2 regions of the Thermanaerovibrio acidaminovorans DSM 6589 genome follow, and region 2 is predicted to be linked to the other one. Evidence: riboswitches for the same ligand, from Rfam matches in the RefSeq annotation. Region 2 holds a riboswitch; the other holds the start of a gene.
What was found. A riboswitch is a leader RNA that binds a small molecule or an ion and turns the genes downstream of it on or off. The one in region 2 is predicted to bind cobalamin.
Positions count from the first base shown of each region.

Region 1 (4,376 bases), 330 kb from region 2:
GGTGAGGTGACGCCTAGATGCGGCCGCTCAGGGTCAGGTACCAGGTCCTCTCGGGCGTCACATAGCCGCTCCGGTCCACGAAGAACTCCCGGCCGAAGACGTTGCGTCCCCCCAAGGTCAGCTCCATCTCCCCCAGGGAGCGGGAAAGGTTGAGGTCCACCAGGAAGATGTCCTCCTCGGAGTAGTGGTTGGTGTTGTCCCTTATGGCCCTATCCCCGTAGAACCGGCCGGTGACGCTGGCCCTCCAGGGTCCCCGGGTCCACTCCAGGGTGGAGACCGACTTCCACCGGGGATCCCCGCTCCTGGTCCACTGACCCGAGGCCCTCTCCTCCCCGTAGGCCCAGGACAAACCCTGCCGATAGGTGAGCCCCTCGGACAGCCGCAGGACCCACTCCGCCTCCACCCCGTAGGCCCGGTAGCGCTCCAGGTTCACGTACTGGCCGATCCAAGTGATGGGATCCGACTGGTAGGCGATCCTGTCGTCCAGGTCGGTGTAGAAGAGGTTGAAGCTCCAGCCGGCGGCGGACCGGACCCCCGCCTCGTAGCTCCACCCCTTCTCGGGCCTGAGCTGGTAGTTGGGGATCCCCCAGCTCCTCATGGGCATGTAGATCTGGAAGAAGCTGGGCATCACGAAGGCCCTGCCGGCGGACAGGTACCACAGCCTGCCGGAGGGGTCCTCGTAGGAGAGGGACACCTTTGGGTTCAGCTCCGAGTAGTCGTCCCCCCTCTCAACGTCCCAGCGCTCGTAACGGAGCCCCAGAAGGCCCGTCAGTTCCCCCAGGGGGAAGCTGGTCTCCCCGTACAAGGAGAGCCCATCCCTCTTGAGGTCGTAGGGATCGTTGTTGCCAAAGGGGTTCTCGAAGTTCCTGCTGTCGGAGCTGTCCCGACGGAGCTCGATCCCGTAGGCCAGGAGGTTTGAGCCCCACTTGCCCCGCCCGTCCAGGGCGAGCCCCAGGTTGCTGTCCTGGTACTCACTCCTGCCGGAGGAGTCGAAGACCCGCTTGAAGTTGCTGCCGTAGTAGGCCTTGAGGGACAGGTCCCCTGGAACCGGTAGCTCCAGCACGTAGCGGCCGTAGTCGTTCTCCTGCCGGTTCAGGTCCCCGTCGTAGGTCCAGCGGGAGGAGTAGTCCCCCAGGCTGGCCTTGAAGGTCCACCCGTCCCCCTTCAGGTCCAGGCCGTAGTGGTTCGCCCGGTAGTCGTCGGACCGGTCGTAGAGGCCGTTGGTCCGCCTCCTGATCCGGCGCTGGCCCTCCTCCTCTCGGGAGTAGCGGACCGTGGCGGTAACCCTATCTCCTCCGGAGGCCCAGACGGTGCCGGAGAGGTACCCGTCGGATCCGCCGGTCAGGGAGAAGCCCGCCGGGGCGGCCCCCTTTCGAGTCACCACGTTTATGACCCCTCCAAGGCCGTGGGAACCGTAGAGGGCGGAGGAGGCGCCCTTTAGGACCTCCACCCGCTCGATGGAGCTCAAGGGGACGGTCCTGAGGTCGAAGGGGGCCCCCAGCACCGCCCCGGTGCCGTAACTGGAGGTCATGAAGGGGACCCCGTCCACCAGGAGTAGCACCTCGGTGGTCATCCCCCGGACGGATATGCCCTTGGACTGGGCCATCCCAGCCCCGCTGACCAGGCCGTTCACCCCGGGTAGCAGGTCCAGCACCTCCTGCAGGTTCCTTGCCCCGCTTCGCCGGATGTCGTCGGAGGTTACCCGATGAACCATGGCGGGCAGGTCCTCCATGGAGCTCACCCGGGAGCCCAGGACCTCCACCACCGGCTCGTCGGCCCCGAAGGCGGGCCCCCCCAAGGCGGCCAACCCCAAGACAACGAACAGCCACAAGGATCTCCTAGATGTACGCACAGAAACTCCCTCCCCGTTGGATTATGATCTCCAAGGGCCGGTGTAGAGATCTCCCCCCCTTCCTCAAAAAACTTCCGGGCCCGCCGCTCTGGAGGGCCCGGACAGACCACCATGCGGCCCCCCCGCCCTCGAAGGGGGGCCGCATCCAGGACCTGGGGCCAGTGTCGGGCTCGGACTCAAAGTCCACACCGTAGCGGGGCTGCGCCGGATTCCCACCGGTCTTCCTGGGCTCCCAGACCCAATTCGTCCCCGGACCGCTCCGGGGACGTGGCATCTGGCACGGAACTATAGCACAATATGAGACCAACACAAAGGCCCCCGGGGGGACCCCCGGGGGCGGGTGGTCAGTTTCTCAACACCATCCCCCACCCCTCCTCGCCAAGGGCGTAGCGAAGCGCCGCCTGGGCGGAGAGGAGGTCGTACCGGGCGTCCACCAGGTCGTTCATGGCCTGCTCCAGCCGCACCCGGGCGTCCAAGACGTCCAGGTTGGTGCCCACCCGGGCATCATAGCGGCGCTCCGCTATCCGGTGGTCCTCCTCCGCCTGCTTGAGCCCCACATCCGCCGCCGCCAGCCTCTCCCGGGCCTCCTTGAGCCGCTCGAAGGCGTCCACCGCCTCCTGCCTTATCTGCAGCTCCATGTCGCCGAACCGCCCAAGGAGCGCCTCCGCCTGGGCCCGGGCCTGATCCGCCCTGGCCCTCACCTCCCCGAAGTCCAACATCCGCCACTGAAGGGTCAGCGACAGCAGGTAGTCCTCCTTCTCGCTGGGGAAGAAATCGGGCCCCACCCGGTAGGCCTCCCCCTTGAACAGAAGCTGGGGCCTCCCCTGCCCATCCGCCGCCCCAGCCAGGGCCAGGGCCTGCCGACGGTACATGTCCAGGGACCTCAGCTCCCGCCGGGACCGAAGGGCTATCCCCTGGACGTCAACCCCCTGGGGAATCGCCAAATCCCCCGCCTCCACCACCAGCTCCCGGTCCCGGGGCACCACGAACCCGCAGGCCCGGTCCAGCATGGCGTAGGCCCTCTCCACCGCCCCATTGGCCCTTATGAGGTTGACCTTTGCGTTGGACAGGGCCACCTGGGCCCTCAAGAGCTCCGCCCGGGGCACCATCCCCACCGAGTAGAAGGCCTTCACCCTCTCCAGGTAACGCTCGGACAGCTCCACCACCCGGGACGCCACCTGTACCCTCCCCTTGGCCCGAAGGACCCCGTAGAGGGCGGACCTCAGCTGGAAGAGAACCCCCTCCCGGCCCCGCTCCTCCTCCGCCCGGGCGGCCTCCATGGCCGCCTCCGCAGCCCGCACCTGATATGTCAGGGTGCCCCCCGAGTAGAGCACCTGGGTCAGCGCCAACGCGGCCCGGTAGGTCTCCTCGTAGCCGGTCACCGCGTACCCCACTGGCTTGTCCAGGGGATCGTAGACCCGGGCCTTGGGAGGCTCCTTGGCCTTGGAACCGTAGAGCACCAGGTCCAGCTTGGGAGCCAGCCCCGCCCGGGCCTGCTCCAGCGCCGCCTCCTTGCCCCTCACCGAGGCACGGAGGGCCTTGAGGACCGGGTGGACCTCCAGGGCCCTGCTCTCCAGCTCCCCAAGGCTAAGGGGGGCCTCCGCCCCCGCCGCCGACGGAAACCACACCAGCGCCACCAGGAGAAGACACAGGGGCCAACGGAGCCTAGCCACGGTCCGCCCCCCCCACCAGGGCCCCACAGCCCCGCCTCCAAAGCCCAAGGGCCGAATCCAGGTCAAGCCAGATCCCCACGTTGAACATGATCCCGTCGAAGAAGACGCAGAGCAGGTCCTCCAGCCCCCGGTCCGCCAGGTCCAGCCGGGCCCGGCTGAGCCGGTCCCGCATGTCCTCCTTGACCCGCATGCGAAGGGCCTCCGCCAGGTCCACCATCCCCTGGACCCCCCTGTGGGCGGACAGCACCAGCTCGAACCACAAGGGCAGCGAACAACCATCCTGGAAGAGACGGCGGATCAGCCCCTCCCCATCGGCGTGTATTACATCCACCACGTCCAGCCCCGACTCCGGCGTCTCCCCGAAGTGGCTCACGATCCTCTCCACCTCGTCCTCCATCACCCGCCGGAACAGATCGAACTTGCTTTGAAAGTGCCAGTAGAAGGCCCCCTTGCTCACCCCGGCGGACTTGACTATGGCGTCCACGCTGGCCCCGTCGTACCCCCTCCGGGCGAAGATCTCCCTGGCACTCGAGACTATGGCCCGCTTGGCATCGGAACTCAAACCTCAACCCACCTCCCAATCACCTTGAACCCACCGAATGGTCTCAAAGACCGACCGGTCTGTCAAGAGATCCAACTAAGAAAGGGGACCCTGAGGGTCCCCCGAAGCGGCTCGAAAGGGTTAACGCTTGGAGTACTGGAAGCGGGCCCGAGCTCCGGCCTGACCGAACTTCTTCCTCTCCACCATCCTGGGGTCCCGGGTTAGCAACCCCGCCTTCTTCAGCGCCGGACGGGCCTGGGGGTTCATCTTCAGGATGGCCCGGGCTATGCCCAGCCTGATGGCCCCCGCC
Region 1 is NC_013522.1:1,592,445-1,596,820, forward strand. Features, by position in the region: gene TACI_RS07890 (TonB family protein) at 1-5, shown strand, start outside; gene TACI_RS07895 (TonB-dependent receptor plug domain-containing protein) at 14-1,831, opposite strand; adenosylcobalamin (AdoCbl) riboswitch at 1,964-2,101, opposite strand; gene TACI_RS07900 (TolC family protein) at 2,197-3,525, opposite strand; gene TACI_RS07905 (TetR/AcrR family transcriptional regulator) at 3,518-4,087, opposite strand; gene rpsI (30S ribosomal protein S9) at 4,208-4,376, opposite strand, start outside.
Region 1: it holds a riboswitch for cobalamin, as region 2 does, so the genes downstream of both, TACI_RS07895 (TonB-dependent receptor plug domain-containing protein) here and TACI_RS00350 (ethanolamine ammonia-lyase subunit EutB) in region 2, are expected to answer to the same signal.

Region 2 (4,376 bases):
TATATTCAGTATCATATTAATCGGTTGAAGGACGCGGGGCTGCTCTAGGGCTGTTCCTGGTTGCGAAGGAAGGGGGGCTTGTGCCCCCCTTCTTGATTCGTTCATTCCGTCTCCAATGGTATGGTGTTTGATGAGGGGGCCTCTCTGCGGATGTGCTTGAGGAGCAGGTGGGCGGAGACGAAGCCTATGGCCGCCAGGGCGATGAGGGAGAGGAATATGAGCCGGTATCCCTGGATGCCCGGGTAGCGGTCCAGCAGGTTTCCGAAGTAGCTGTAGATGAAGGTGTCCGGCAGGTACCCCACCAGGCTTATGGCCCCGTAGGCGGCGCCGGCCAGGTGGTTGGGGATCCTTATCTCGTCCACCGGGGCGAAGTAGACCCCCTTGACGGCGAAGACGCAGAAGGATGCGGAGAGGGTGGTGGCCAGCATCAGGGCCAGCAGCTTGGGGGAGCCGGGGATGAGGTAGAGGCAGCCCACCAGGGCAGCGATGGCCACGAAGCCCATCCGGATCAGCCGGGTGGCGGATCCGATCCGGTCCGCCAGGATGCCCCCCACGGGTCCGCCCCCCAGGCGTAGCCCGTAGGTCCTTATGATGGCGATGAAGGCCCCCATGGAGACCGACATCTTGAAGACGTCGGTGAGGTAGGGGGTGATGTAGGTTAGCCCCGCGCCGATGCTGTAGCCGGCGAAGATTATCATGGCCGCCAGCCAGATGGCGGGCATCCTGAGCACGTCGCCGATGCCGTCGAACAGGGACTTGGCTCCCTCCGCCACCTCTCCCTTCTTCTCCTCCAGGAGGAAGTAGACCACCACTCCCAGGGCGATCATGGTGGCCGAGTAGAAGATGATGGCCCCCTTGAGGCCCAGCAGGGTGGCACCGAAGGCCTTGAAGACGAATAGGGCCCCGAAGGCGCTTAGGGTGGCGGAGAGGCCCCGACCGAAGTCCAAGAAGCCGAAGAGGCGCCCCTGCTCGGAGCTGTCGCCCAGCATCTTGACGCTCTTGAGCATGGTGGGCCAGAAGGTGAAGACGGTGGTGAAGGCCCAGATGACGTGGATGGCCAGCGCCATGTGGTAGCCCGGGAAGGTGGAGTAGTAGAGCCCCGTGAGGCCGGTGGCTATGAGGGAGAAGGGGACCAGCTTCTTGTAGGGGAGCCGGTCCGCCAGGATGCCCCCCGGCAAGTATAGGAACAGGTTGGCGATCCCGTAGACGGTCATCAGGTTGCCTATCTGGGTGTTGTTTATCTGGAGCGCATTCTGGAGGGGAATGTAGAACTGTTCCCGCAGGTACGGGAGCTGGTAGATTATGCCGCCGGAGAATGCCAGACAGAAGAGGGTTATCCACTTCTTGACGTTTCGGTTCATGGGCTTACCTCCTGAGGTATGAGATGATCAAACGAAAAGGTCCGGTCTGTCGGAGAAGATGCCGCTGACACCCATGGATTCCAGCTCCCGGGCGGTTTGGGGGTCGTTAACCGTGTAGGAGAGCACCTCCAGTCCCATATCCAGGTAGGTCTTCACGTCCTCCCGGTCCACCAGCTCGAAGGCGGGGTGCAGGCTGTAGACCGGGAAGCCCAGCCCCTCCAGGTAGGATCTTGGGTTGACCGGGTAGTGGTAGGTGAGGAGGCCTATCCGTATCTCCGGTAGCAGTTCCTTGATGGTCTTGAGGCCCCGGTGATCGAAGGAGGACACGATGATGTGGTGGTGTTGTCCGAAGTGGCGGATCACCTTGGCCACCTCCTCCTCCAGGCCCCGGCGGCGGTAGGCGATCTGTTTGAGCTCCACGTTGAGGAGCCTGTCGGTGGGCACCGTCTGGAGCACCTCCATGAGGGTTGGTATCCGTTCCCCCTTGAAGGAGGGGTGGAACTTGGCGCCGAAGTCCAGCCGGCGTAGCTCCTCCAGGGTCAGCCGGTCCACCTCTCCGGATCCGTCGGAGGTCCTGTCCACGGTGAAGTCGTGGATCACCACCACTTGTCGGTCCTTGGTGAGCTGCACGTCGATCTCGATGCCGTGGACGTTCAGCTCCAGGCCGCGCCTTATGGCCTCCAGGGTGTTTTCCGGTGCCAGTCCCGCGGCGCCCCGATGTCCTATGATCTTCAAACCTCTCACTCCCCTCTCCCTTGATTTGTCCCCCCAGATACTAAAAAAGCCCGCACGGCCCCATGGGGCCCGCGGGTCTCTGATCTCTAGCGGGACGAATGCCAAATGATATTAGCTTAATTTAAGAGAAAGGTCAATCGGGGGTGGGTTCGGGTTTCTATATTAATTTTATTTTTGTACCAGTGGCATGGTAGTATTAGGGATTAGAAACCATAGCGTAATATTGAGCACTGTTGACTTTTCTGACGAGTCTGGATTATACTAGCTAACAAGGTTTCTATCCCTCTATAGGGGTTTCTGTTTGGCCTTTGCCCGTTGTCAATCTCTGACCAGCCGCGATGCAAGGGAAGCCGATGGGATTTCGGCGCGGGGCCGCCACTGTGATCCGGACCAAGCCGCATTGGAGCCACTGGGTTGTCCCGGGAAGGCGCGGCGGGGGATGATGGTAAGCCAGGAGACCTATCGCGGCGGTGGTAGCTGGGTGCCCGCGGACGCCGGGGACCAGCGCGCTTGGGGCGTTGCCCCTGATGTGGCGCGCCGGGCCCCGGCGGTTCTTTTAGGCTCCCCACCGGGGCCCTCTCACTACACCCAAAGCGGAGGTGATGGAGAGGTGAGGCTAAAGACGAGGCTCTTCGGCCGGGTATACCAGTTCAAGAGCGTCAAGGAGGTCCTGGCCAAGGCGAACGAGGAGAAGTCCGGGGACAGGCTGGCGGGCATAGCGGCCCAGTCCATGGAGGAACGGGTGGCGGCCAAGCACGTTTTGGCCAACCTCACCGTGGCGGACCTGAGGAACAACCCGGTGGTCCCCTACGAGGAGGACGAGGTCACCCGGATAATCCAGGACGACGTGAACGAGAGGATCTACCAGGAGGTGGCGGGCTGGACCATCGGGGAGCTAAGGGAGTGGATCCTGTCCGACCAGGTCACCGGGGAGGACATAAAGCGGGTCAGCCGGGGACTCACCAGCGAGGTGGTGGCCGGGGTGGCCAAGCTGATGAGCAACATGGACCTCATCTACGGGGCCAGCAAGATCCGGATCAGCGCCCACTGTAACACCACCATAGGCCTTCCGGGGACCCTTGCCTCCCGCCTCCAGCCCAACCACCCCACCGACGACGTGGAGGGCATAAGGGCCTCCATCCTGGAGGGGCTATCCTACGGGGTGGGGGACGCGGTCATAGGCCTTAACCCGGTGGACGACACGGTGGAGAACGTCAAGAAGATCCTCCACAGCTTCCAGGAGCTCAAGGAGCGCTATCAGATCCCCACCCAGATATGCGTCCTGGCCCACGTGACCACCCAGATGGAGGCGGTCCGCCAGGGGGCCCCCACGGACCTTTTCTTCCAGAGCATCGCCGGATCCCAGAAGGGCAACGAGGCCTTCGGCATATCGGGCACCATGCTGGCGGAGGCCATGGAGCTGGCGGCCCGGCAGGGCACCTCAACGGGCCCCAACTTCATGTATTTCGAGACTGGCCAGGGGTCCGAGCTCTCCTCCGACGCCCACTTCGACGCGGACCAGGTCACCATGGAGGCCCGGTGCTACGGCTTCGCCAAGCGCTTCAAGCCCTTCCTGGTGAACACCGTGGTTGGGTTCATCGGCCCCGAGTACCTCTACGACAGCAGACAGGTGATCCGGGCGGGGCTGGAGGACCACTTCATGGGGAAGCTGACCGGGATACCCATGGGGTGCGACGCCTGCTACACCAACCACATGAAGGCGGACCAGAACGACATCGAGAACCTGGCGGTGCTACTCACCGCCGCGGGGTGCAACTACTTCATGGGGATACCCCACGGGGACGACGTGATGCTCAACTACCAGTGCACCGGCTACCACGACACCGCCGCGTTGAGGCAGCTCCTCAAGGTACGGCCCATAGGGGAGTTCGAGCGCTGGCTTGAGAAGTGGGGGATTCTGGAGAACGGGGTGCTGACCCAGCGAGCCGGGGACGCCTCCATCTTCTGCTGACAGGAGGGGTGATCGATGGTCAAGGAACAGGATCTCAAGCAGCTGGTGATGGAGATATTGAACGAGATGTCCCGGGGGGCAGAGCCCAGCCCGACCCAGCCGTCAACCCCGCCTCAGGGGGCCCAGGAGGCCCCGTCGGGCCAGGAGGGGGAGCTACCAGACCTCACCCAGGTGGACATAAGGACCCAGTGCCTGGTCCCATCCCCCAAGGACCCGGCGGCGCTCATGGCTATGAAGGCCAAGACCCCCGCCAGGATAGGGGTATGGCGGGCGGGGCCCCGGTACAAGACCGAGACCCTCCTCCGGTT
Region 2 is NC_013522.1:78,910-83,285, forward strand. Features, by position in the region: gene TACI_RS00335 (DUF4234 domain-containing protein) at 1-48, shown strand, start outside; gene TACI_RS00340 (MFS transporter) at 102-1,361, opposite strand; gene TACI_RS00345 (glycerophosphodiester phosphodiesterase) at 1,389-2,096, opposite strand; cobalamin riboswitch at 2,416-2,577, shown strand; gene TACI_RS00350 (ethanolamine ammonia-lyase subunit EutB) at 2,707-4,068, shown strand; gene eutC (ethanolamine ammonia-lyase subunit EutC) at 4,084-4,376, shown strand, end outside.